2 regions of the Bacillus sp. N6 genome follow, and region 2 is predicted to be linked to the other one. Evidence: a T-box and tRNA genes for the amino acid it is inferred to sense, from the RefSeq annotation. Region 2 holds a T-box; the other holds one or more tRNA genes.
The links. The T-box of region 2 lies ahead of metG (methionine--tRNA ligase). A T-box ahead of a tRNA ligase gene usually reads a tRNA of that ligase, here a tRNA-Met.

Region 1: it encodes a tRNA-Met, which carries the amino acid that the T-box ahead of metG (methionine--tRNA ligase) is inferred to sense. The anticodon was not compared.

The regions. Positions count from the first base shown of each region.
Region 1 is NZ_CM127843.1:54,965-67,500, forward strand. Features, by position in the region: gene mfd (transcription-repair coupling factor) at 1-2,574, shown strand, start outside; gene spoVT (stage V sporulation protein T) at 2,711-3,247, shown strand; gene ACUXVC_RS00310 (putative polysaccharide biosynthesis protein) at 3,478-5,079, shown strand; gene mazG (nucleoside triphosphate pyrophosphohydrolase) at 5,092-6,552, shown strand; gene ACUXVC_RS00320 (RNA-binding S4 domain-containing protein) at 6,567-6,842, shown strand; gene yabP (sporulation protein YabP) at 6,901-7,209, shown strand; gene yabQ (spore cortex biosynthesis protein YabQ) at 7,206-7,859, shown strand; gene divIC (cell division protein DivIC) at 7,856-8,215, shown strand; gene ACUXVC_RS00340 (S1 domain-containing RNA-binding protein) at 8,303-8,788, shown strand; tRNA gene ACUXVC_RS00345 (tRNA-Met) at 8,947-9,020, shown strand; tRNA gene ACUXVC_RS00350 (tRNA-Glu) at 9,034-9,105, shown strand; gene spoIIE (stage II sporulation protein E) at 9,365-11,836, shown strand; gene tilS (tRNA lysidine(34) synthetase TilS) at 12,067-12,536, shown strand, end outside.
Region 2 is NZ_CM127843.1:4,884,386-4,896,921, reverse strand. Features, by position in the region: gene ACUXVC_RS25380 (methyl-accepting chemotaxis protein) at 1-59, opposite strand, end outside; gene ACUXVC_RS25375 (class I SAM-dependent methyltransferase) at 474-1,292, opposite strand; T-box leader at 1,406-1,676, shown strand; gene metG (methionine--tRNA ligase) at 1,727-3,361, shown strand; gene ACUXVC_RS25365 (hypothetical protein) at 3,403-3,657, opposite strand; gene ACUXVC_RS25360 (EamA family transporter) at 3,725-4,627, opposite strand; gene ACUXVC_RS25355 (sensor histidine kinase) at 4,769-6,211, opposite strand; gene ACUXVC_RS25350 (response regulator transcription factor) at 6,189-6,854, opposite strand; gene ACUXVC_RS25345 (L,D-transpeptidase) at 7,219-7,680, opposite strand; gene ACUXVC_RS25340 (DUF3978 family protein) at 7,711-8,154, opposite strand; gene ACUXVC_RS25335 (DedA family protein) at 8,556-9,170, shown strand; gene ACUXVC_RS25330 (helix-turn-helix transcriptional regulator) at 9,396-9,617, shown strand; gene ACUXVC_RS25325 (DUF3169 family protein) at 9,607-10,320, shown strand; gene ACUXVC_RS25320 (hypothetical protein) at 10,363-11,415, shown strand; gene ACUXVC_RS25315 (DUF3985 family protein) at 11,512-11,652, shown strand; gene ACUXVC_RS25310 (DUF3938 domain-containing protein) at 11,900-12,286, opposite strand.

The sequences.
Region 1 (12,536 bases), 520 kb from region 2:
TCACATCTTGAAACAGAAGAGGCGGAATGGTATATATCACTTCTTGGTGAAGGAACAATTATTCAAGATTTATCTTTCTCTCACGCATTTGAGGGGTTTCTTCATCATAAAAAAAGAAGTTTTGTATATTTAACGTTATTCTTGCGTCATATCGCACACACACATCCGCAAAATATTGTAAATGTAACATGTAAAACAATGCAAGATTTCCATGGACAGATGAATTTGTTAAAAACAGAAATTGATAGATGGAATGAAGGGCATTTTACGACTGTTGTACTTGGAACAGATGATGAACGTGTGAAGAAATTACAACATATTTTAAGTGATTATGATATTGAGGCAGATATTGTAGAAGGCACAGATATCTTATTGCCTGGAAGGCTACAAATTGCTGTAGGTGATTTACATGCAGGGTTTGAAATGCCGATGCAAAAGCTTGTTGTCATTACTGAAAAGGAGCTTTTTCATAAGAAAGTTAAAAAATCACAACGTAAACAAAAGTTATCGAATGCTGAACGTATTAAAAGTTATTCGGAATTAAAAGTTGGAGATTATGTAGTTCACGTAAATCATGGTATAGGTAAATTTTTAGGTATTGAGACATTAGAGATTAATGGTGTTCATAAAGATTATTTAAATATTAAATATCAAGGTAATGATAAGTTATACGTTCCAATTGAACAAATTGATCAAGTCCAAAAATATGTAGGGTCTGAAGGTAAGGATCCGAAAGTTTACAAATTAGGCGGAAATGATTGGAAAAAGGTTAAAACGAAAGTTGAAAAATCTGTACAAGACATTGCGGATGACCTAATTAAACTATATGCTGAGCGCGAAGCTTCAAAAGGCTATGCATATACGCCAGATACGGCAGAACAACAAGAGTTCGAATCATCTTTCCCATATCAAGAGACAGAGGATCAGTTACGTTCTATTGACGAGATTAAAAAAGATATGGAACGCGGACGCCCGATGGATAGGCTCCTTTGTGGTGATGTAGGGTATGGAAAGACGGAAGTGGCTATTCGTGCGGCATTTAAAGCAATTATGGATGAAAAACAAGTTGCGATTTTAGTACCGACAACGATTCTTGCGCAGCAACACTATGAAACAATTCGAGAGCGTTTTCAAGATTATCCAATCAATATAGGATTATTAAGTAGATTCCGTACGAGAAAGCAACAAAATGAAACGATTAAGGGCTTAAAGGATGGCACAATAGATATTGTAATCGGAACACATCGTATTTTATCTAAAGATGTCACTTATAAAGATTTAGGGCTTCTTATTATTGATGAAGAACAAAGATTTGGTGTGACGCATAAAGAAAAAATTAAACAATTGAAGGCGAATGTTGACGTATTAACATTAACGGCAACTCCGATTCCGCGGACGCTTCATATGTCTATGCTTGGTGTGCGCGACTTATCTGTTATTGAGACACCGCCAGAAAATCGTTTCCCAGTCCAAACGTATGTAGTAGAGTATAATCCAGCATTAATGCGAGAGGCGATAGAGCGAGAGCTTGCAAGAGGCGGTCAAATTTACTTCCTATATAACCGTGTAGAGGATATTGAAAGAAAAGCAGATGAAATTTCGATGTTAGTTCCAGATGCTCGCGTAACGTACGCACATGGGAAAATGAACGAAAGTGAATTAGAGTCTGTTATGCTATCATTTTTAGAAGGACAGCATGATGTTCTTGTAAGTACAACAATTATTGAGACGGGTGTAGATATTCCGAACGTAAATACGTTAATTGTATTTGATGCAGATCGTATGGGGTTATCACAGTTGTACCAGCTTCGTGGGCGTGTTGGACGTTCTAATCGTGTTGCATATGCATACTTTGCCTATAAACGTGACAAAGTGCTGTCAGAAGTTGCAGAGAAGCGTCTGCAAGCAATTAAAGAGTTCACAGAACTTGGATCTGGTTTCAAAATTGCGATGAGAGATTTATCTATTCGTGGAGCAGGTAATTTGTTAGGAGCAGAACAGCATGGGTTTATTGATTCTGTCGGATTTGATCTGTATTCTCAAATGTTAAAAGATGCAATTGAACAGCGAAGAGGAACAGATGGGGCTGAAAATACAGTTAATGTTGAAATTGACTTAGAGGTAGATGCATACTTACCAGATGCTTATATTTCAGATAGTAAGCAAAAAATTATGATGTATAAACAATTTAGAGGTGTTTCTGCAATTGAGGATATTGAAGAATTGCAGGAAGAAATGATCGATAGATTCGGTGATTACCCACAAGAAGTTGGTTATTTATTACAAATTGCAAATATTAAAGTGTTGGCAATGAAAGAACAAATTGAGTTAATTAAGCAGAATAAATTTGAAGTAACATTCCTGTTTTCTGAACAAGCAAGTCAAAATATTGATGGTGGAAAATTATTCATGCTCGGAAATAGTTTTGGGCGTATGATCGGTCTAGGAATGGAAGGATCACAATTGAAAATTGTTATGAAAACAAATGGCTTAGAGACATCGAAGTGGTTAACAATTGCTGAAAATTTATTAAAAGGCTTACCAGATGTGAAAAAAGAAGTAATAAATGCCTAAAATAAGATAAAAAAATACAATTCGACGTGCATAGAAGAACTAATGTGTAAAATACTATGTCTAACAGTTGGTGATTTTTACATGAACAGGTAAATTCACCACTTTGATCATCAGTAGAAAGTGAGGCAGCATTAGAATGAAAGCAACTGGAATCGTACGTCGAATTGATGATTTAGGCAGGGTAGTAATCCCAAAGGAAATTCGTAGAACTTTACGTATTCGAGAAGGAGACCCACTAGAAATATTTGTTGATCGCGATGGAGAAGTAATTTTAAAGAAGTATTCTCCAATTAGTGAACTAGGTGATTTTGCAAAGGAATATGCTGAGGCTTTATATGACAGCTTAGGACATAATGTGCTTGTCTGTGACCGAGATTCTATCATCGCAGTATCAGGCGTATCGAAAAAAGAATACTTAAATAAAAGTGTTGGCGATCTAATCGAAAAAACGATGGAAGAAAGAAAGTCTGTTATTATGACGGACGAAAGTGATATTTCCATTATCGATGGTGTAACAGAAAAGGTTCATTCTTATACAGTTGGACCGATTGTTGCAAACGGAGACCCAATTGGAGCCGTCATTATTTTTTCAAAAGAAGCTATTATAAGCGAAATCGAGCATAAAGCGGTTAATACTGCTGCCAGTTTCTTAGCGAAACAAATGGAACAGTAAGGGTATATTGGTTTTAGAAGTAGCAATCTTTCCTAATTATGATCTTTCTTTTTGAGAAATCAATTATTTGGAGATATATGTATATTGAATGAAGGTAGCGCTTTGCTACCTTTTTTCGTTGAATATTTTTAACGTGTAGGGACCTAGTATTACCCGTGGTGGTAAGGGAGTTTGTACTTTTCTTTATGATATAATACGAGAGGTGAGAATAGAAAAAGGAGTTTTCTTGTATGGAAGCGAAGAAGTATCAAGCCTTTTGGCGTGGGGCTATTATATTAACGATTGCAAGTTTTGTTACAAAAGTATTAAGCGCTTTTTACCGTATTCCATATCAAAATATAGCAGGGGATATTGGTTTTTATATTTACCAACAAATTTACCCGTTTTATGGATTTTGTTTAATTTTAGCTACTTATGGATTTCCTGTTATCATTTCAAAAATGGTTGCAGAACGACTAGAGTGGGGAAAACAGAGAGAAGCAGAAGAAATTATTTGTGTATCTTTTTGGTTTTTATTAGGAATTGGTTTTATAGGTTTCTTTACATTGTTTTTTGGGGCCGAAACAATCGCGATAGCTATGGGCGATATGCACTTAGATAAGTTGCTACGTGTTATTTCATTTTCGTTCTTATTGATGCCGTTTTTGTCTGTAGCAAGAGGGTATTTTCAAGGGTTCAATAATATGATGCCAACGGCTGTTTCGCAAGTAATAGAACAAACAATTCGAGTTTCTATTATTGTATTTTTATCGCTATTCCTAATTGCTCACGGATTTGATTTATATACAGTTGGTGCAGGGGCTATGTTAGGCTCAATTGCGGGTGGACTTATTGGGATTATTGTACTTATGTTGTATATGCGTCGAGATTTTCGTTCCATATTTTTTAAACGTGTAGCGAGAATTAAGGGTAAAAGGAAGATAATTAAAATCCTTTTTTGGCAGGGGTTAGCGATTTGTGTTAGTAATTTAGTGCTTATTTTTATACAGATGGCTGATTCAATGTCCTTGTACACTTTACTTATTGGTGCGGGAGAACAGGCTGAAAGTGCAAAAGTATTAAAGGGTGTTTATGATAGAAGTATTCCGCTAATGCAATTAGGTACTGTTGTGACAACTTCTTTCTCGTTATCACTTATTCCAATTATTACAGCGGCGAAGGAAAGAGGAGATCTTTCCTTTATTCAAGAAAAGGTAAAGTTAGCAATGAAAATAACATTTGTTATTGGATTTGCAGCAGCTATTGGACTAACTTGTATTATTCAACCTACGAATATTATGTTGTTTGAAAATAGTGATGGATCAGATGTTTTATCTATTTTATCTTTATCTATTTTATTTAGTTCATTGTCAATTACGACGGCTTCTATTTTACAAGGGTTGGGACAAACATTTAAGCCAGCATTATTTGTTGTATTTGGAGGTTGCTTAAAGTTAGCGTTAAATTATATATTCATGCCTTATTTTGGTGTGAAAGGGGCAGCCTTAGCGACTTTATGTGCGTTAATCATAATTTCTGGACTAAATAGTTTGTTGCTTATGAGAGCTGTATCAGGGTCACTTATCAATAAGCGAAATATGTTAGGTGTAGTAATTAGTGGTATCTGTATGGGATTTGTATTAATGATGTTCACGCGTGTGTTGCAGATGTCTGGATTAGTAATTGATACGGAACATAGAGCGAGCGCGACGCTTGAAGCGTTGTTAGGTGTAGCCATCGGCGGATTGACATATATGTTTTTTATTTTAAAATTACGTGTATTTACAAAAAAAGAATTAGGAACTGTTATGAAACAAGAGAAAAAAGAAGGTTCATTGAAGAAGAGTGGATAGAGGTGACAGGTTGTGAGTGGAATCATTACTGTTTTAGGTTTAGGTGCTGGTGAATTAGATCAGCTAACGATGGGTGTATATCGAAAAATAAAAGAAGCAGACCATCTGTTTGTTAGAACGAAGGAACATCCGGTTATAGAAGAATTGGAGAAAGAAGGCATACAATATACGGCTTTTGATGCTGTATATGAAGCACATGATACGTTTGAAATTGTATATGAAACAATTGCGAATAAATTGCTAGAACAAGCTGAAGGTACAGAAATTATCTATGCGGTTCCGGGGCATCCACTTGTAGCAGAAAGAACAGTTCAGCTATTGTTGGAAAAAGGAGACGTTTCAAATGTTGAAGTGCGAATTGAGGGTGGACAAAGTTTCCTTGATCCTATGTTTGCAAGCCTAAAAATTGACCCGATTGAAGGATTTCAATTACTTGATGCTACATCATTTGAAAGAGGGCAATTAGAATTACGTCAACATTTAATCTTTTGCCAAGTATATGATGCATTCGTTGCATCTGATGTGAAATTAACATTAATGGAGATGTTGCCAGATGATTATGAAGTGTATATCGTAACAGCTGCAGGAACTTCATTTGAACAAGTAAAGAAGGTACCGTTGTACATGTTAGATCATGAAACGGAATTGAATAATTTAACAAGTGTGTACGTGCCACCTGTTCAGGAGCGTGCGTCCTTGTATCAACAGTTTGATGTTCTTAGAGAAATTATTGCAGACCTGCGTGGTCCAAATGGTTGTCCGTGGGATAAAAAGCAAACGCATCAATCATTAAAGAAATATTTAATTGAGGAAGCTTATGAGGTGTTGGAAGCAATTGATGAAGAGGATGATGATCACTTAGTAGAAGAATTAGGTGATATATTATTACAAGTTATGCTTCATGCTCAAATTGGAGAAGATGAAGGTTGGTTCTCTATAGATGATATCATTCGAACTCTATCTGAGAAAATGGTTCGTCGCCATCCACATGTATTTGGAAATACGGATGTAAACAATGCTGATGAAGTGATTGCCAATTGGGAAGAAATTAAAAAACAAGAAAAAGGATTCGTGAAAGAATCTGTTTTAAATGGCGTTCCTAAAAGTTTGCCGCAGTTACTACGCGCCTTTGAAATTCAGAAGAAAGCTGGTAAGGTTGGATTTGATTGGGTTGATGTGCAGCCGATGATAGAGAAAGTTTTGGAAGAATGGCAAGAGTTCCAGCAAGAAGTTACAAACATGGATGAGGAAAAGATGCTAGGTGAGTTTGGTGATTTACTATTTGCATTTGTTAATATAGCCCGTCATTATAAAATAGATCCAGAAGAGGCGTTACGTTCAACTAATGAGAAATTTACTGGTCGTTTTTTATACATGGAGGCAAAAGTAGCTGAAATGAATAAAGAGATGGAAGATTTATCATTAGAACAGTTAGATGTTTTATGGGAAGAAGCGAAACAAACAGAGCGTTAATAGGGGGATTTGATATGCGTCTAGATAAGTTTTTAAAAGTGTCACGTTTAATTAAAAGAAGAACATTAGCGAAAGAAGTAGCTGATCAAGGAAGAATATCTATTAATGGTCAAGTGGCAAAAGCGAGTTCTGATGTGAAAGTAGCTGATGAATTAACAATTCGTTTTGGTCAAAAAATAGTGACTGTAAAAATAAATGAATTGAAAGAAACAACTAAAAAAGAAGATGCAGCAAATATGTATAGCTTAGTTCGTGAAGAAAAAGTAAAAGCGGAAGAAGGCTTGTTCTAAAATTATGTATCCCCTCATACATTACTATTAGCTAGTAAAAACCTATGGGGGGATTTACGTGAATAATGGTTACTCACCTACGTCTTCTAATCAACAAAATGTTTCTGTAGAACATGACATTATTATGCGTGGCAGGCGTATAATTGATATTACCGGTGTGAAGCAGGTAGAGAGTTTTGATAGCGAAGAGTTTTTGCTAGAGACCGTAATGGGTTTTTTAACGATTCGTGGTCAAAATTTACAAATGAAAAATTTAGATGTAGAAAAAGGTATTGTGTCGATTAAAGGGAAAGTTAATGAGATGCTGTATATTGATGAAAATCAAGGAGAAAAAACTAAAGGTTTCTTTAGTAAGTTGTTTAAATGAGTCTAACAATTCAGTTGTATACAATGCTTTCAATGATTGGAATGGGTGCTTGGATTGGAGCGTCTTTAGATACATATCAACGTTTTTTAAAGCGCCAAGAACGTAAACGTTGGCTTGTATTTATACAAGATATATTATTTTGGATTGTCCAAGCATTATTCGTCTTTTATGTATTGCTTCTCGTAAATGAAGCTGAACTACGTATATATGTGTTTTTGGCATTGTTATGTGGTTTTGCGGCATATCAAAGCTTACTGAAAGCACTATACATGAAGCTGTTAAATTTTCTCATCTATATTTTTATGCAAACAACATATTTTTTTGTTCGAATTATACAGCTACTCATGATAAAACCTGTTATTATTATAGCGCAGCTATTTATTGCATTTATATTATTCTTATTTCGTATACTGCTTTCAATTGGACATGTGTTATGGAAAATTGTGATTTGGATATTACTTTTCATATGGAAAGTTTTTTTCTGGCCTGTTCGATTTATTGCTTCGCTCATATGGAAACTTCTCCCTAATCGTGTTAAACTTTTTATAGTGAAACATATAGGGTTCCTGCAATATATAGCAAAATTGAAGGGACATATCTTCCAAATATGGGAGCGTATAAAAAAGAAGTTAGGGGGACCTCGGAAATGAGGGAACTGAGACAAAGAACAATCGAAAAACAGAGTCCAAATCCTGTTAAAGAGCATATAATACAAACGGATGAGAACAGGAAGCGACTTTATCGCCGTTTAGCGGTTTTTCTTGTCTTTACTTTTACAATTATTGCGAGTATTAGTGTAACGTTTTATCAACAAAACAGTTCCATTAAAGCAAAAGAAGCAAAAGTTAAGGACATGAAAAAAGAACTGGATTCATTAACGAATAAAGAAAAAAGTCTAAAAGACGAAGTTCAAAAGTTAAATGATGAAGAGTACGTATTAAAGATTGCTAGAAGGGATTATTTCTTCTCTGGTAAAGGGGAGATAATTTTTCCTGTTTCGAAGTAGAGTATGTCTTATTGACACTATATTTTAGGATTATATATAATAAAGTAAAATTTGACTTTTTAACCACTAAGGAGGAGCATTTTTTTTATGTCAATCGAGGTAGGCAGCAAGTTACAGGGTAAAGTAACAGGTATTACAAATTTTGGGGCTTTTGTGGAGCTGCCAGAAGGCTTAACTGGTCTTGTTCATATTAGTGAAGTTGCTGATAACTATGTAAAAGATATTAACGATCACTTAAAAGTGGGCGACCAAGTAGAAGTAAAAGTTATTAATGTTGAAAAAGATGGAAAGATTGGTTTATCTATCAAAAAAGCGAAAGAACGTGAAAAAACAGAAGGAGATCGTCCACGCGGTGAATACCAACGCGGTGGTGATCAACAACGTTCTGGACGTCCACAACGTAATAATCGCTCTTTCAACAGAGATAATCGTGGTGGCGGTAACGACCGAGCTCCAAAAGAAACATTTGAGCAAAAGATGGCACGCTTCTTAAAGGATAGCGAAGATCGTTTAACTTCTTTAAAGCGTAACACAGAGTCTAAACGTGGTGGCCGTGGCGCACGTCGCGGATAATAAGGCGTTTAGTTTTTAACATATAGAGAGGTACCCAGAGTGATGGCTCAGGGTGCTTTTTTATATGTGAAAATATATTTTAAAAAAGTTTTCAAGATGTGTTGACTTTAAATAATATCTGATGTAAGATACTAATTGTCCGTTAAATAAGACGACATGGCGGTGTAGCTCAGCTGGCTAGAGCGTACGGTTCATACCCGTGAGGTCGGGGGTTCGATCCCCTCCGCCGCTATATTTATTTTAACGGCCCGTTGGTCAAGTGGTTAAGACACCGCCCTTTCACGGCGGTAACACGGGTTCGAATCCCGTACGGGTCATCTAAAAAGATCATGCAAATTTGCATGATCTTTTTTTGTTAAATGGATTAAGACATACAACACTTCTACAAAATCACCCTATATTTTCTGAATATTTAATTAAAAAACCAAGGATAACTTACATACCGTGTATATCTGTAGAGTTATTTCGAATAAAAAGTCGAACGATTATAAAAGTGAAAACTGTTGTTTTGACAAAAATCCCAACAATCATCTTTTATAATGACAGTAATTAAACTATGCAGGTGGTGTTAAAAATATGCCTAAAGCAGGAAGGAATACTATGAATACAAGTGCATTGGCAATGAATGAGAGTCAGCTTGGAGGAATAAAGTGGACGAGTAAGTTGCGAATGAAATTCGAACAAGTTTTCTTTAGATGGGGATTTATTATTGTTGTTATTGGTTTTCTTTTGGGAAGAGCATATATATTAACAAATATTTTACCGTTTGCACTACCGTTTTTTGCTGCTGTTTATGTTATGAAGCGGGATAAGATGCCGCTAGCATTTTTAGCTCTAATGGGAGGAGCTCTTTCAGTCTCGATAGATAATTTGTTTTTTACTTTTGCATCTATCTTTACTTTCTTCATTTATAATATCTTCTTTAGCAGATTTACACGTAAAACCGTTGGACTTGTTCCATTTCAAGTATTTATCTCCGCATTAACCGCACACTTAGTTGTTGTATATTTTGCGCAACAAACTGTCACCATGTACGATTTACTCGTTAGTACCATTGAGGCTGGGCTTAGTTTCGTATTAACTATGATATTTTTACAAAGTGTCCCGCTTTTAGTGGAAAGGAAAGGAAAACAACAGGCTTTAGAGACAGAAGAAATTGTTTGTTTGATTATATTACTAGCATCTGTTTTAACGGGTACAACAGATTGGTTTGTATATGATGCTTCTATTCAACATATTTTTACAAGGTATTTAGTACTAGTATTTGCATTTATTGCGGGTGCTGCTACAGGATCTACAGTGGGGGTCGTAACAGGATTGATATTAAGTTTAGCAAATGTGTCTAGTTTGTCTCAGCTTAGCCTTCTCGCTTTTTCTGGATTACTTGGTGGGTTGTTAAAAGAAGGGAAGCGTTTAGGTGTTAGTTTAGGTTTATTAATAGGGACAAGCTTAATTACATTATATGTAGACAAGCAGACAAATATTGTAACAACTTTAATTGAGTCAGGTGTAGCGATTGCTATCTTCTTATTAACGCCAAAGCTTGTTTTGGATCGTATTGCTAAATTTATGCCGGGTACACAAGAGCATTCGCAAGATCAACAACAATATTTAAGAAGGATGCGTGATGTTACAGCGAACAAAATCAACCAATTCGCAAATGTATTTGCTGCTTTATCGAATAGTTTTTCTGTATATGGGTATGTAGAGGAAGAAGATAAAGAGACAGAAGCAGATTTGTTTTTGAGTACAATTACTGCGAAAACATGTCAAACGTGCTTTAAAAAGGATCAATGCTGGGTAGTGAATTTCGATAAAACGTACGATTATATGAAACAAATAATGAATGAAACGGAAGAAGGAACCCTGCAACATAATCGTAAATTAGTTCGTGAGTGGGACAAGCATTGTGTGAGAGGGAAAAAAGTGACGGATTTAGTAGCGGGTGAATTAGATCACTTCTATGAGGGACAAAAATTGCGAAAACAAATGAAGGAAAATCGTAGAATAGTAGCGGAGCAACTATTAGGTGTATCAAAAGTTATGGAAGATTTTGCCAAGGAGATACAACGAGAGCGTGAAAATCATCAAGTGCAGGAAGAGCAGATTATGCAAGCGTTCCGTGATTTTGGTGTCGAAGTAGAGCATGTTGATATTTATTGTTTAGATAGAGGAAGTATTGATATTGAAATGTTGATTCCAGTTGCATCTAATGAACATGGTGAATGTGAAAAGTTAGTTGCACCGATGCTTTCGGATATCCTTAAAGAAAATATTGTCGTTAAACATGAAGAAAAGTCTTCTTATCCGAATGGTCACAGTTTAATATCATTTGGTTCGGCGAAGACGTATTCTCTTGATACAGGATTGGCTACAGCCGCAAAAGGCGGTGGGTTTGTTTCGGGTGACTCTTATGCGATGATGGATTTAAGTGTTGGTAAATACGCACTTGCGATTAGTGATGGTATGGGTAATGGGCAAAGAGCTCATATGGAAAGTAAGGAAACGGTGAAATTATTACAAAAAATACTCCAATCGGGTATTGATGAAGAAATAGCTATTAAGTCTATCAATTCAATCCTTTCTTTGAGAACGACAGAAGAGATGTTTACAACATTAGATTTAGCTATGGTAGATTTGCGGGATGCGAGTGCTAGGTTTTTAAAGATTGGATCAACGCCGAGTTTTGTTAAACGCGCGAATAATATTTTGAAAATTGAAGCAAGTAATTTGCCGATGGGAATCATCGAAGATGTTGAAGTTGATGTGGTGGGTGAACAATTAAAAACGGGCGATATCCTTATTATGATGAGCGATGGGATTTTTGAGGGCGCGCAGCATGTAGAGAATCATGAATTATGGATGAAGCGGAAAATTAAAGAATTGCAAACCGAAGACCCGCAAGAAATTGCTGATATCATTATGGAAGAAGTGATTCGCTCTTGTGATGGTTATATAAATGATGATATGACTATTGTGGTGGCAAAAGTGAAGAAAAATATGCCGAAGTGGGCTACGATTCCGATTGTAGGAATGCAGGCGCAGTAAAATATAAGTGGAATGTTTATCTATAATTTGATTTTAAAAACCTAGGTGAATACCTAGGTTTTTTTGTGGGAAAAGGTAATGTTATTGATTTTATGAATATACACGGAGGATGTAAGATAAAAATGTAATTTTTGTATATCTTTTTTTTGCACAATGTTTGTAAAAGTTGTACCATTATAGACAAGGTAACTAACGTTGCTGTTCTTGTTTAATGAAAGGTGATTGCGAAGTTGAAAGATACATTTGTTGAAAAAGTAGATGACTTTGTAAAGCAGCATGATGTATTAAAGAATGATTCAACAATTGTTGTGGGAGTTTCTGGTGGTCCTGACTCGTTAGCCCTTTTATATTATTTATTAGAAAAAAGAGCGGAAAAACAGTTGGGAATTGTAGTAGCTCATGTGGATCATATGTTTAGAGGTGATGAATCTCATGAGGATTTACAGTTTGTGCAGGACCTTTGTGAAGAACTGGGAATTATTTGTGAAACGATAAGGATTAATGTATCACAATATCAACAGCAATACGGAATGAATGCACAGGTTGCTGCTAGAGAATGCAGATATGCATTTTTGGAAAGAATAATGAAGAAATATGATGCAAGATATGTTGCTCTTGGACATCATGGAGATGATCAAGTCGAGACAATTTTAATGCGTCTTGTAAGAGGGAGTACTCCGAAAGGATATGCAGGAATTGC
Region 2 (12,536 bases):
AAAGAAGAAATGCTTAAGAGTGTGAACAGTAGTTTTTTTCGAATACTAACATATTTCATCGTTACCCCTACCCTCATTTAAACTGTTTATTATGATTTATAGATATTTAAAACGAAATTAATAAAAACATTATTATGAAGTTATTAATCTGTTCAATAAAAATTATAGCAGATAATGGAAGGAGTCAAATTGGTATTAGAAAAAGTTCTTAAAATGTATACATTTGCATATCATAAAATTCATAAATAAATATTAGAAATGCTATTGAAATTTGAAATGACATCATGTATACTTCTAATTAGTTGATAACGATTATCAGTATCAACTAAAAACATTACTCTTCGTTATGTTGGTCATACCCCTTTTTGACGACGTAAGTCAGAGACGAAATGTTGAAATATCTTGTGTCCTATTCTACAGAATTATGGTAATCTCCAACCTCAACTTATATGCGTGAGCATGCAAAAAGGATCCTATCCGTGAAGGGATCCTTTTTTGCATGCTGTCGCAATTATTGTATATAGACCAGGGATACGTTCTTCGATTCCTTCTGGTGCAGTAGAAGGGAAGACCCATCTTTGATGAGATCCATATTCTTCAACTAGTTTTTCAATTTTAAAACGTTCTTCCGCAAGTGTTGTAATGATTTCTCCTAGCGTCCAGCGACGGATGGTTGTTTTAGGTAGCGATTTTTTCTGTGCTTCTGTAAGAAGGATGCTATAAGCAACATCATCTTCAATTAATTCTTCATCGAAATAATTTCCACTTGCTCGAAATGATGGATGGTCTACTCCTAATAGCTTTGTGTATATTGGATGGTAATCGCGAAGGATAAGTATCCCCCCTGGCTTTAGTAGTTGAGAAATTTTTTTGAAAAGTGGTTTTAAATCTAGAAAGTAATGAAGTACACCAAGCTCCAGTAATACGATATCAAATGATTTGGAGAGATTTACATCTAGTACATCAGAAACGATGTAATGAATAGAGACGTCTGCGGCGGCAGCAAGTTCATTTGCATATTTTGCATTACTTGCTGAAATATCAACAACTGTTACGTCAGAGCCTAAAAGGGCAAGTGCGACAGCTTTATTTCCTTTTGAGCCGAGTAAGTTAATAATACGTTTTCCTTTTGGAGATTGTATGTAAGGTAAATAATGTGCTACTTCGCGTGTGGGATCTTCCATAATTTTTTTTGCATAATCCTCTGGCGCCCCATGGCGATTCGTCCAAGCTTCATAAGCAGCTGTATTCCAGCTTTTTTCATTTATAGTGCTTAGTTGTTTTTGGTTCAATGTTATCACTCCTTTTGTGAACGTATAGGTATTCGGCGGGAGGATGGGATTTCCTGTTTTTTTGATTTAAAGTTTGATTTTTCTGTTAGTTAGTCGTAAAATACGTGTTATACGTAAAAGCGTTGAAAAGGAAAAGTAGAATGGAAATATTCTTTCCAGAGAGCTTCGGTAGCTGAGAAGAAGCAAGAATATTCATTTGAACAATGGCCTTTGAGCTTCGTCCTGAACTTATCAAATGATAATAGTAGGCGGCGACGAGAGTTGGTACTCGTTATCAAAACCACAGTATAAGAGCATATAGCTCCGTACTTGTTAAGGCTAATTATGTGAGTAATTGGCGAAATAAGGTGGTACCGCGACTGTTTATACAGCCCCGCCCTTATCTTTTTTAAGATAGGGGCGGGGCTTTTTATATTTTAAAGGAGGAATATAAGATGAGTATTTTTATTGGAGGTGCTTGGCCGTATGCAAATGGTTCGTTACACCTTGGCCATATTGCGAGTTTATTACCTGGAGATATTTTAGCGCGTTATTACAGGGCAAAAGGTGAGAATGTGCTGTATGTTTCAGGGAGTGACTGCAATGGAACACCGATTGCAATTAGAGCAAAACAAGAAGGTGTGACAGCAAAAGAAATTGCTAATAAGTATCATGAAGAATTTCAGCGATGTTTTCGTGATCTCGGTTTTACGTATGATTGCTATACACGTACCGATAGCGAGCATCATCATGAAACTGTTCAAAAAGTTTTTTTACGTTTATTAGAAGAAGGCTATATTTATAAAAAAACAGTGGAACAAGCGTATTGTGAAACGTGTACGCAGTTTTTACCGGATCGTTATGTAGAAGGAATATGTCCATATTGCCATGAAGCAGCAAGAGGAGATCAATGCGATGCTTGTTCTGCTATTTTAGATCCTCTCGATTTGTTAGAAAAGAAATGTAAGTTATGTGGTAGTACGCCATCTGTAGAGGAAACAGAGCATTTCTATTTTGCATTGCATACATTTCAGCAGCAAATTAAAAGAGCTGTAGAAATTGCCAAACAAACAGGGACATGGCGCGACAATGCGATTCAACTAACAGAGAGATATGTAAAGGAAGGGTTACAAGATAGGGCTGTATCAAGAGATTTACCAATCGGGGTATCAATTCCAGTGAAAGGGTATGAAGATAAAAAAATTTACGTATGGATTGAAGCAGTGGCAGGATATTATTCAGCGAGTAAACATTGGGCTGAAGAAACAGGAAAAGATGATCAAGAGTTTTGGAATAGCGATGCGCAAACATATTATGTACACGGCAAGGATAATATTCCATTTCACTCCGTCATTTGGCCAGCGGTATTACTTGGAATAGGGGAAGAAGCAATCCCGCGTCATATCGTTTCGAATGAATATTTAACAGTTGAAAAAAGAAAATTATCTACAAGTAAAAACTGGGCAGTATGGGTACCTGACATATTAGAACGCTATGATCCAGATTCTATCCGTTACTTCTTAACAGTAAATGCACCAGAAAATCGTGACACTGATTTTTCATGGCGTGAATTTATTTACAGTCATAATAGTGAATTGTTAGGAGCATATGGAAACTTCGTGAACCGCACATTAAAGTTTATTGAAAAATATTATGATGGCACTGTACCAAAGGGGACCATTGATATAGAGCTGAAAGATAAAGTAGAAGGATTATATAAAAATGTAGGAGAGGCGATTGAGCAAACTAAATTTAAGGTGGCGTTAGAGACAATATTTGATGCAGTACGTTTTGCAAATAAATATTTTGATGAAAAGCAGCCTTGGAAACAAAGAGAAGATGATCCAGTTTCATGTGAAGAAACGATTTATAACTGTGTGTATCTTATCGCTAATTTTGCAAATCTCCTTGAACCGTTTTTACCATTTTCAAGTGAAAGAGTTAGAAGCACATTGTCGATTATTAAACGAAATTGGGAACCGCAAAATACGTTGCCAAGTAGAATTGATAGCGTGCAGCCACTATTTGAGCGAATCGATGTAAAACAAATTGAGCATGAGGTAGGGAAGCTATATGGAGCGGTAAAGTGAAATATAGAAAAAGACCTTTCAAGTAAATGAAAGGTCTTTTGTTATGCAGTATGATTCTCTTTCTTATCTTTCAAAAAGAAAAGTACGGCAAGGATTACAAGAATAATAGCTGCAATATCATACGTTATTTTAAATGTAGTATTAAAGTTTAAGTACTCTACGAAAGGAGTTTTCACTGCTCCTGCATATATACAAACGGGAATGAGAAGTAAATCGTAAAATTTCTTTTCTTTCATATATCTTATTAGGAAGAAGATACACATAATAGCAAAAAATATGATGCTTAAAATAGTCATTTATACCTCCAGATAAATTTACTTATTTTAATTGCAGTTATATCTTTTATATAAATTCTGTATTTTTTCAAGCGCTATGCATGCGATTGTGTTTCTTTTCTTTCCTAGCCGTAAGCAGCTGAGGAGTGAAAATCCCAACCAATATAAAAATAATTCCAATCCACTGCATGAACGTTACGACTTCATGTACAAGTGTAATAGAAGCGATAATAGCAGTTGGTAATTCAGCTGCACCTAATATTGTACCAAGTCCTGTTCCAACCTTTGGTACACCGATTGAAAAACAAATGACAGGTACGACAACACCGAACAAGCCGAGGAAGAAAGCATATTTCCATAGGCCAGCTTGCAAAGCACCGTCTGTTAAAAAGGTTGGCGGAAAGAATAGGCATACGATAAGAGTCGCACTTGTTGTCATGAGAAAGCTTTTCGTATAAGGCGGAACATCTGTAGCAACGCGTCCGCTTGCAAAAACATAGAATGAAAAAGAGACTGCAGCTAATAGTCCAAAGATAATCCCTTTCGTAGAAAAACTTTGTCCGAGGCCTTCAAATACACCACCTGCAAACAATGTACCAGCAAATAAAATAAGGATAGATATGATCTTATCGCGGCTTGGAAATGTTCGATTTGCAATTGCTTCGATAATGACACCAATCCAAGTGAACTGAAAGAGTAGGACGACAGCGATAGATGCGGGTAGTTCTTCTACAGAAATAGCGTAGAAAATTCCAGTCATACTCATTGTTGTTCCGACGGTTAGTAATGAAAAGAATTGTTTTTTTGTTACTTTATGACGTGAAAAGAAAAGAACGAGTAGAAATAGTCCAATCCATCCGAAGACATATTGTCCCCCTAATAGTTGATGTGCTGAAAATCCATTTATGAATCCGAGTTTGAAAATAGTTGAAAGTATGCCGTAGCTGCAAGCACCGAATAAAACGAGCAATGAATATTTAAACTTATCCATGAAAAATCCTCCTTTTAAGTAATAAAAAACGCCCGCTATCCAAATAAGGATAACGGGCGAACGAAACAGAGTAAGACACTCTACAAAATTCCGCCACTCACACATGAAGTATGAGTTTGGGGTATGTAATTATAGTGAATGTTACATTGCTTTTGGGAATACAATGGAGCATTTTACACCTTGAGCTGTGTTTTGTATCCCGTAAGGAAACTGATGTTTATCTAATATTTGTTTCACGATATATAATCCAAGACCACTACCTTGTACTAAACCGTGTTTATCAGGGTTTGCGCGATAGAAAGGCTCAAATAAATGAGCAAGTTTATCTTCATCAATTTGTGAACCTGTATTCAATACTTCTAATGCGTAACCGTTTGGTTTTTCATAAAGCTTTATATATACGTGCTGATGGTCAATTGTATAATGAATTGCATTTGAAATAATGTTAAAAATAGCAGTTTGAATAAATTTAGGATCAGCTAAAATTTGTACGTCGTGTTTAATATTAGATTGTACATTTAATTGTTTTACAGATACAAAGTAATCTACTTTCTTCATAACATCCTCAATAATATTAGATAAAGAAATGACTTCTAAATTCGGTTTAAATTGAGGGTTTTGTATTTTGGATAATTCCGACATTTTTTCCGTTAATATGTTAATGTCTTGCATCATCTCGTAGGAACGTTTCAAATACTTATCTCTATCTTTATAAGCTCCAATTCCGTGAATCATGCCATCTAGTTGTCCCATGACGGCTGCGATTGGTGTTTTTAATTCATGGGATACCATAGACATAAATTCTTTACGAGATTGTTCTAATTGTTGTTCTTTCTTGAGCTCATTTCTTAAATCTTGATTGCTTTCATGTAAATTCTTCACAATATTTGGTACTTGTGAAGCAGCTACTGACAAATTAAAATCTGTTTGATCTGTATTTTTGTTAAGTAGCTTTTTATCTGAGAAATCAAGATTCATAATATCTTTTAAAGCATCGCTCATATATTGAAAAGGTTTAGCAATTAGTTTTGCGTACATTAAAGATCCGAGTAGAGATAATGCAAGCATTGTCGCGCCAACCTGTGGAGCTAACTGCTGCAACGCATCTGCTAACTTTGGATTATCATTTGTATCATTTGTTTTACTTGCTGCATTTTGTGTATGTAAGGCATCATTATTAGCGGCTTTCTTTTCTGCTTCTGTAAGCTGATTAGAAGTGCTATTTTTCCCCGAAAGGTTTTGTGTATGTTCTTTTGCTTTTGCAGTTTGGCTAGGCTGCAAAAGGTGATTGATAGCTGCAGAAAGAGATTTATAATCTACAATAGAAGATTGGAAATTAGAAATGTTCCCTTCTGACACAGCTTTATTTTGATTCGTTTTACTTTGATCGTTTTGCTTATCTGAATCCGCCTGTTCTGTAGTCGGCGTTCCATTTTCTTTCGCAAAACGTTCTTTATCGTAGTTTGAAGCTAGAAAGTAAATAATTTGATAAAGACAAAGTGATAAAAGAATACAAAATAATAAGGTTTTGATGAAAATATTTTTGGTGATGTTGTCTTTACTACGATTCGATTTTGTAGCCAATACCTTTCACCGTTTTAATATAAGTAATTCCTAATTTTTTTCTTAAGTTTTTAATATGTGTATCTATAACTCTTACATCACCATAATGTTCATAGCCCCATACCTTATTCAACAAATCACTTCTTGATAATACTTTTCCTCGATTTTGCAGTAAAGTATAAATAATTTCAAATTCTTTTGTTGTCAATTCAATTTGATTACCATGAACATAAGCTGCATATGCTGTAGAGTTTAACATCAATTCATGGAATTGTAGTATAGTAGCAGCTTCTGCTTCCTTCGTTGCTGCCCTTCTTAATACAGCCTCTACACGCTTAATAAATACAGTGTAATGGAACGGTTTCGTAATATAGTCATCAATACCTAACTCAAATCCTTTAATTTCACTTTCTTCATTATGTAAGCCTGTTAACATAATGATTGGTACATCAGATTGTCCTCGCATAATTTTACAAATACTATAGCCATCTATATCTGGTAACATTACATCGAGGAGGACAAGATCATATGAATTTTTTTGGAAAAGAAGAATACCTTCTGTTCCAGCACCAACTACATCAACGGTAAAGTTTTGTGCCATTAGAAATTCACGAATAAGTTCTTGTATATCTGGGTTGTCTTCAATCACCAGTATATGCGTCATAGTAACACCTCCTAAATAACGCTTTTTACTGCAATATTCGAATTCATCATTTTTCGAGTGACTCAGATTGTTTATACATATAATAAGCCCCCGCTATAAAATAATCATGAAGGTAGCAAGGGGAATAGTTTAGTGTTACTGAATAGTTCAGAATTACAGTAGTTCTATTATAGTATGTATTATAAAATTTATAAAACATTATAACTGTATAATTTTAATATCTACGTTTATCAATGTTTAGATATTAGCTAATCAAATCTATTCCTATTATATATGTAAATACAGTTGTTTTGCTACTGTAAATGAATAAATAAAATAAGCCAAGACATAAAATTCTTGGCTACACATAAATCTTGTTTTTAGGCTATTTGACAGTGACAGTAGCTTGCTGCTGAACGCGCTCAAATAACCAGTGTATATCATTATTATACATACGAATACAACCAAGTGTTGTCCATTTGCCGATTGCTTGATTATTGTTAGTTCCGTGAATCGCATAAGTTGTTCCGTAAGTTCCTGCCATATTTAATCCAAGCCAACGGTCACCAAGTGGATTACGTGGATCCCCGCCTTTAATTTTGCCTGTATAATAAGGGCGGTTTTTAATTTTATTTACGATTTGAAAAGTGCCTTTAGGTGTAGGCGTTGCAGCTTTTCCAGTAGCGACAGTAAAACTTTTTATAAATTTTCCATCCTGATAATAATCCATTTTATTTAACTGAGTGTCTACAATTAATTGATCTTTCGTTGTAGCGGCCTCTGCGCTAGCGAATGGAAGAGTTAAAAATCCTAATGATAATAGTGCGCTTAATAATAATTTTTTCATTGTTATTCTCCTTTTACTATCGTAATAGTCTTACATACAATGAAGTTGTAATCCTCGTAATGCTTTATTTACATTTTCATCTAATGTTTCAAAGAATGTAGTGATTTTGCTGTTGTGTTTGTTGTTTTTATCAATAAGTAATCTTTCGTTTAATAAAAGCTCACCACGTAGTCCAAAACTTTGAACTTGAATATTTAGCTCATCTTCATTTTCAGAAATAATTGGTAAGAAATAGTGAAAAGCTTTCGTTGGAATGATGTAGCTTTTGCCAATCATGCTTTCTTGGTTTGAGTTAGTCCATTTTTTCGTGACAATTTTAATATTCTTTTTTGAAACGATAAAAGATAGTGTTGTAGATTTTGTTAAACTTACGTCAAATTCACTTGTTTCACATATGTGTAAATTAAAAACGGTTTCATTTTGATGAGATTCAACATTTGTATTAATAAAATCGTGCATTTTATATGCTTCCATTTCGTATTCACCCTTTTTTCAATTTCGAAAAACGACTTATATTTATTCAAATTAATGCTTAGTCATATATTAGTTAAATTTTTCAACAAATTCCGATATAATCTTACAATACGTATATGAAGCTAATATGAAGTTAGCATGAGTTTGTGGTGGTTTTTTATTGAGAACAAAATAAGAAAGGTTTTCCAGTGTTAAAAAATGGATAAAATTTGCATATTATTAATGCGTCTTTTTGTTATTTCGACTTAAAAAATGCTTTTAGCTACTTAATAAAGAACGGAAATCATTAGTGTGACCCTTACAAAAATGTAATAAAAATGTAAGCTATTGTGATAGTTATTTCGACAATTTTTTTATACAATAATAGTAAGAAGTTGTACGTGATTGAAAGGAGAGATGACATGGAATGGATTCATGAATTATTTCAGCAATACGGGTACTATGTTGTACTTGTAGGTTTGCTGTTAGAATATATTGCACTTCCGTTTCCGGGAGAGCCAACGTTAGCATATGCGGGATTTTTAGCACATAAGGGTGATTTAAGTTTACCGATTTTAATTATTCTATCCTTTATTGGGACAAGTGTAGGAATGACGATTCAATACTTTTTAGGAAATAAATTAGGTATGCCTTTCATTCAAAAGTATGGGAAATACGTATTTTTAACACAAAGAAAAATTGACTTAACGAGAATGTGGTTTGATAAGTATGGGTACTTCCTGATTTTTATTGGTTTCTTTATTCCTGGTGTACGTCATTTCACAGGATACTTTGCAGGAATTATTAATTTACCATTCCGTCGTTTTGCCATTACAATTTATTCAGGCGCTCTATTTTGGGTATCATTCTTCTTAATCGGTGGTTACTGGTTAGGTGGAAACTTACATGATATCTTTGGAGTGCTAGAAGGTCATATCGGTAAAATCATTTTTGGAGTTATTGTGATTGTAGCAGTTACGTTAGGTATTCGTTTCCGTAAGCAGTTAAAACGAGTATTACTACAAAACGCAAGTTAATATGAAATCCATTCTATGTCAGAATTTAGGAAGTCAGTGCAAAAGCACTGACTTTTTTATTTTTAAGACTATGTTTAATGCACATTTTACATTCTTTATAGGAATTTGATACAGGATAAGAAATAAGTATCTTGTCAATTATTATAGTCGTAATGACAATTATAATTGACAAAGATAAGGATATTATTTACAATTTTAATTAAATAAATGAAAAAGAGGGAAGACATGAAGCTTCAAAATCGAGTGAGGGAATTGCGAGCAAAGCATCGTTTATCACAAGGGGATTTAGGGAAAGCGATTGGATCATCACGGCAAACGATTAGTTTAATTGAGCGCGGGGATTATGCACCATCTATCGTATTGTCGTTAAAAATCGCACAAATTTTCAATGTACCGGTGGAGGAAATATTTACGTTAGTAGAGGGGGAAGAGGACGATGAAGAGTAAGAGTAAGCGAAAAAAACAATTTGATTCTGTGGGGAAAATAGCAGTAAGTATGATGGGTGGCTTTTTAACGTCTTATATAGCTTTAAATTTACTCTCGGATGAACCGAGAAAATTATCATCCAATACATTTGTAGGTATATGTACTATTTTTGGAATTTTAATGATGTACTATACTTGGAAGAATACACGTATGTTAGCAGAGGCACGCGATGAAGAAGAGAGCGTACAAGGCAGAAAATTAGGCATTATAAGTATATATTTACGTGTAGGTGATATAGTTACGCAGGCATGGTTTGTATATGCAGTTATTACATGTAGACGTGCACTGTTGCAGGATACAAATGTTTCATTTGCGGTGTGGAATTTAGTAGCTTCGATTGTTTGTTTAACTACTGTAGTAACTATCGGACTCATAACAAAAAATCGTTATAATAAGCTATATCCTGAACAAGGTGTAACGTATATGGAATCTATGAAAATGTGGACGAAAAACGCAGATGAAGGATTAAAGCACATTGTGCATGAGGCTGGATATAAAGCGTATGAATTTACGAATACAATATTGGCATATGTATGGTGGGCTGCCGTTATATATACAGCTGCTAGTGATATCGATTTTGTATTAATTGGCTTAATCTCATTTATTTGGATATTGCATCTCGGGAAGTTCATGTACGAAATGCAGAGAAAAATGATTTATTAAGGGGAGAAAAAGGTGGATATTTTAAGAAGGCCAGCTGGCTCAATGACAGTGGCGCTAATTCTGTCCATTTTATACGGAGTAATCCGAACTGGGAAATTAGAAGTAATTTTGAACCTATGGGCAATAGTTGGAATTTCATTGTTAGTGTTAGCCATTCATGAGCTAGGACATGTAGTATTTGGTGTAATAGGTGGTTTAACATTTAAATTTATGACAGTAGGACCCATTACTATTCAAAAAGAAAAGGGAAAATTACGTATTCGAGAAAATAAATTATGGTCGTACTTTGGAGGCGTTGCAACACTAGTACCACCTTCTATAGAGACACCGAATCTTTCGAAAAAATGGGCGTGGCTCACTTTAGGTGGACCGATTACGAGTTTACTATTTGGTATTACTTCCGGTTACATATACATGGTGAGTTATTATCAATATCTTTTATATTTTTCCTTTTTCCATTTTGCAATCTTTGTGGTTACAATTGTGCCGATAAAAGGAATGCTTATGAGTGATGGGATGCAATTTCTTATTTTAATTAAAGATGATGAAAGAGCTAGAAATCACTTATATGAGATTCAAATATCGAGTGAGTTATTTAGTTATAAAAGACCGAAAGATTGGGATGAAAGATTAGTAGAATTGAGTGAGGAGAAAATAAAAGAGAATAAAGGGATAAGAGAGATAATGAGTAGACTTATGCTCGTCTTTTTTGCTCGTGCAGATCAAGAGGGGATGGAAAGAGCGATACCGTATATAGAACGAATTGTTCAACTACCTGTAACGAAAGAAAATAAGTTTTTCGTTAGTAGTTTTCATAGTTGGTACCTTTTATATAAAGCTCTTTATCAGATGGATAGTCTTTCGTTGCAAGAAGCAAAGGAACATGCAAAGGCTATTACAAAAATGGACCTAAGTGGATATTACCGTACACAAGGAATTATTAAATATGTAGAGGGCAATATGGAAGCGTCCCGTACTTATATGAAGAAAGCTGATCAAGAATTAAAGAGCGCCGAGAAGAGTGAAATGGGATATTTACAATTAGAAAGAGAATGGTTTAAGCAGCTGAAAGAGAGGGTATCTTACGATGGGTGAGGTATCCTCTTTTTTATATGTCGTCTTAGGCTGTTCCATAAACAGCCTAGGGCGAGTAAAATGAGATAAGAAGAGCAAAGCTTGGAGGAAGTAAATATGGAAATCTTATCAATTATTTTGATAGTCTTGCTCATTTATGTTGTTTTTAAAGTGGCATATGTAGCATTAAAGATACTCGCGATCCTATTAATTATCTTTTTAATCGTAGAGTTCGGCAGTAAGTTGCTTGGGGGATAGGGTATGTTGTGCGTTTTGAGTGTCGAAGAATGTCGGTAAATCGATATCTTGTGTCGAAGCGTCGATATAATGAAAAAATCGTTGATATAAGTGGAGAAACGATCGATATATTTGAAAAATCGTTGATATATTTTAGTGAATACGAAGTGGGGTATATGGAAAAGAAGTTGCCGTGAGGGTAACTTCTTTTTATCGTGATGCGGGGTATGCAAACCAACATAAAAAAGCTGGAAGAGTATCTTCCAGCTTAAGAGTTACTTTCAATTTGGCGACCGCTATCTTCTTCATTGTCTTGTAATAGGTTGAATACGTCTGCTAAGCAGAATGCAATGAACCAAGTCCATAGACCGTGGAAGAAAGCTGAGCTTAATTGAAGTGGTAATGTATAGTTTGTCATTGAGTAGGAAATACATCCACCAACGATTCCGATCATTGTTAATAACATTGTTTTTTGAGCATTTTCTTCTGGATTGAAGAGGAAGTAAATGTATCCGCCTAAAATTGAAGCGCTTACAAGTGTTTCGATTCCATTAAAAATGATATTCTCTCCAAGCTGTGTGTTTGTCCAGAAGCAGATTGTTCCGCCGATAATAGCAAACAGGACAGCTATTGTATATCGTATATATTGATTCATATGTTCATCTCCTTATGTAATAAGATGATTTGGAAGTCAAAAAGGTAGGTATAGTATATTGAAGTGAGTTTTAATTGTACGTATCTTTTTATAAAAAGATCATTGAAGAGTAACTAAGATGATCGGTTGTTTAAACCGTTACGTGTATGGTGTCTGAAATATACCCGACTGCTCGTTTCTTTTTGCTTGTAAAATAAGAGAAACTTCCAAGTCTATATACTCTTTTTTTGTGAGTCTGCTTTCATTATAA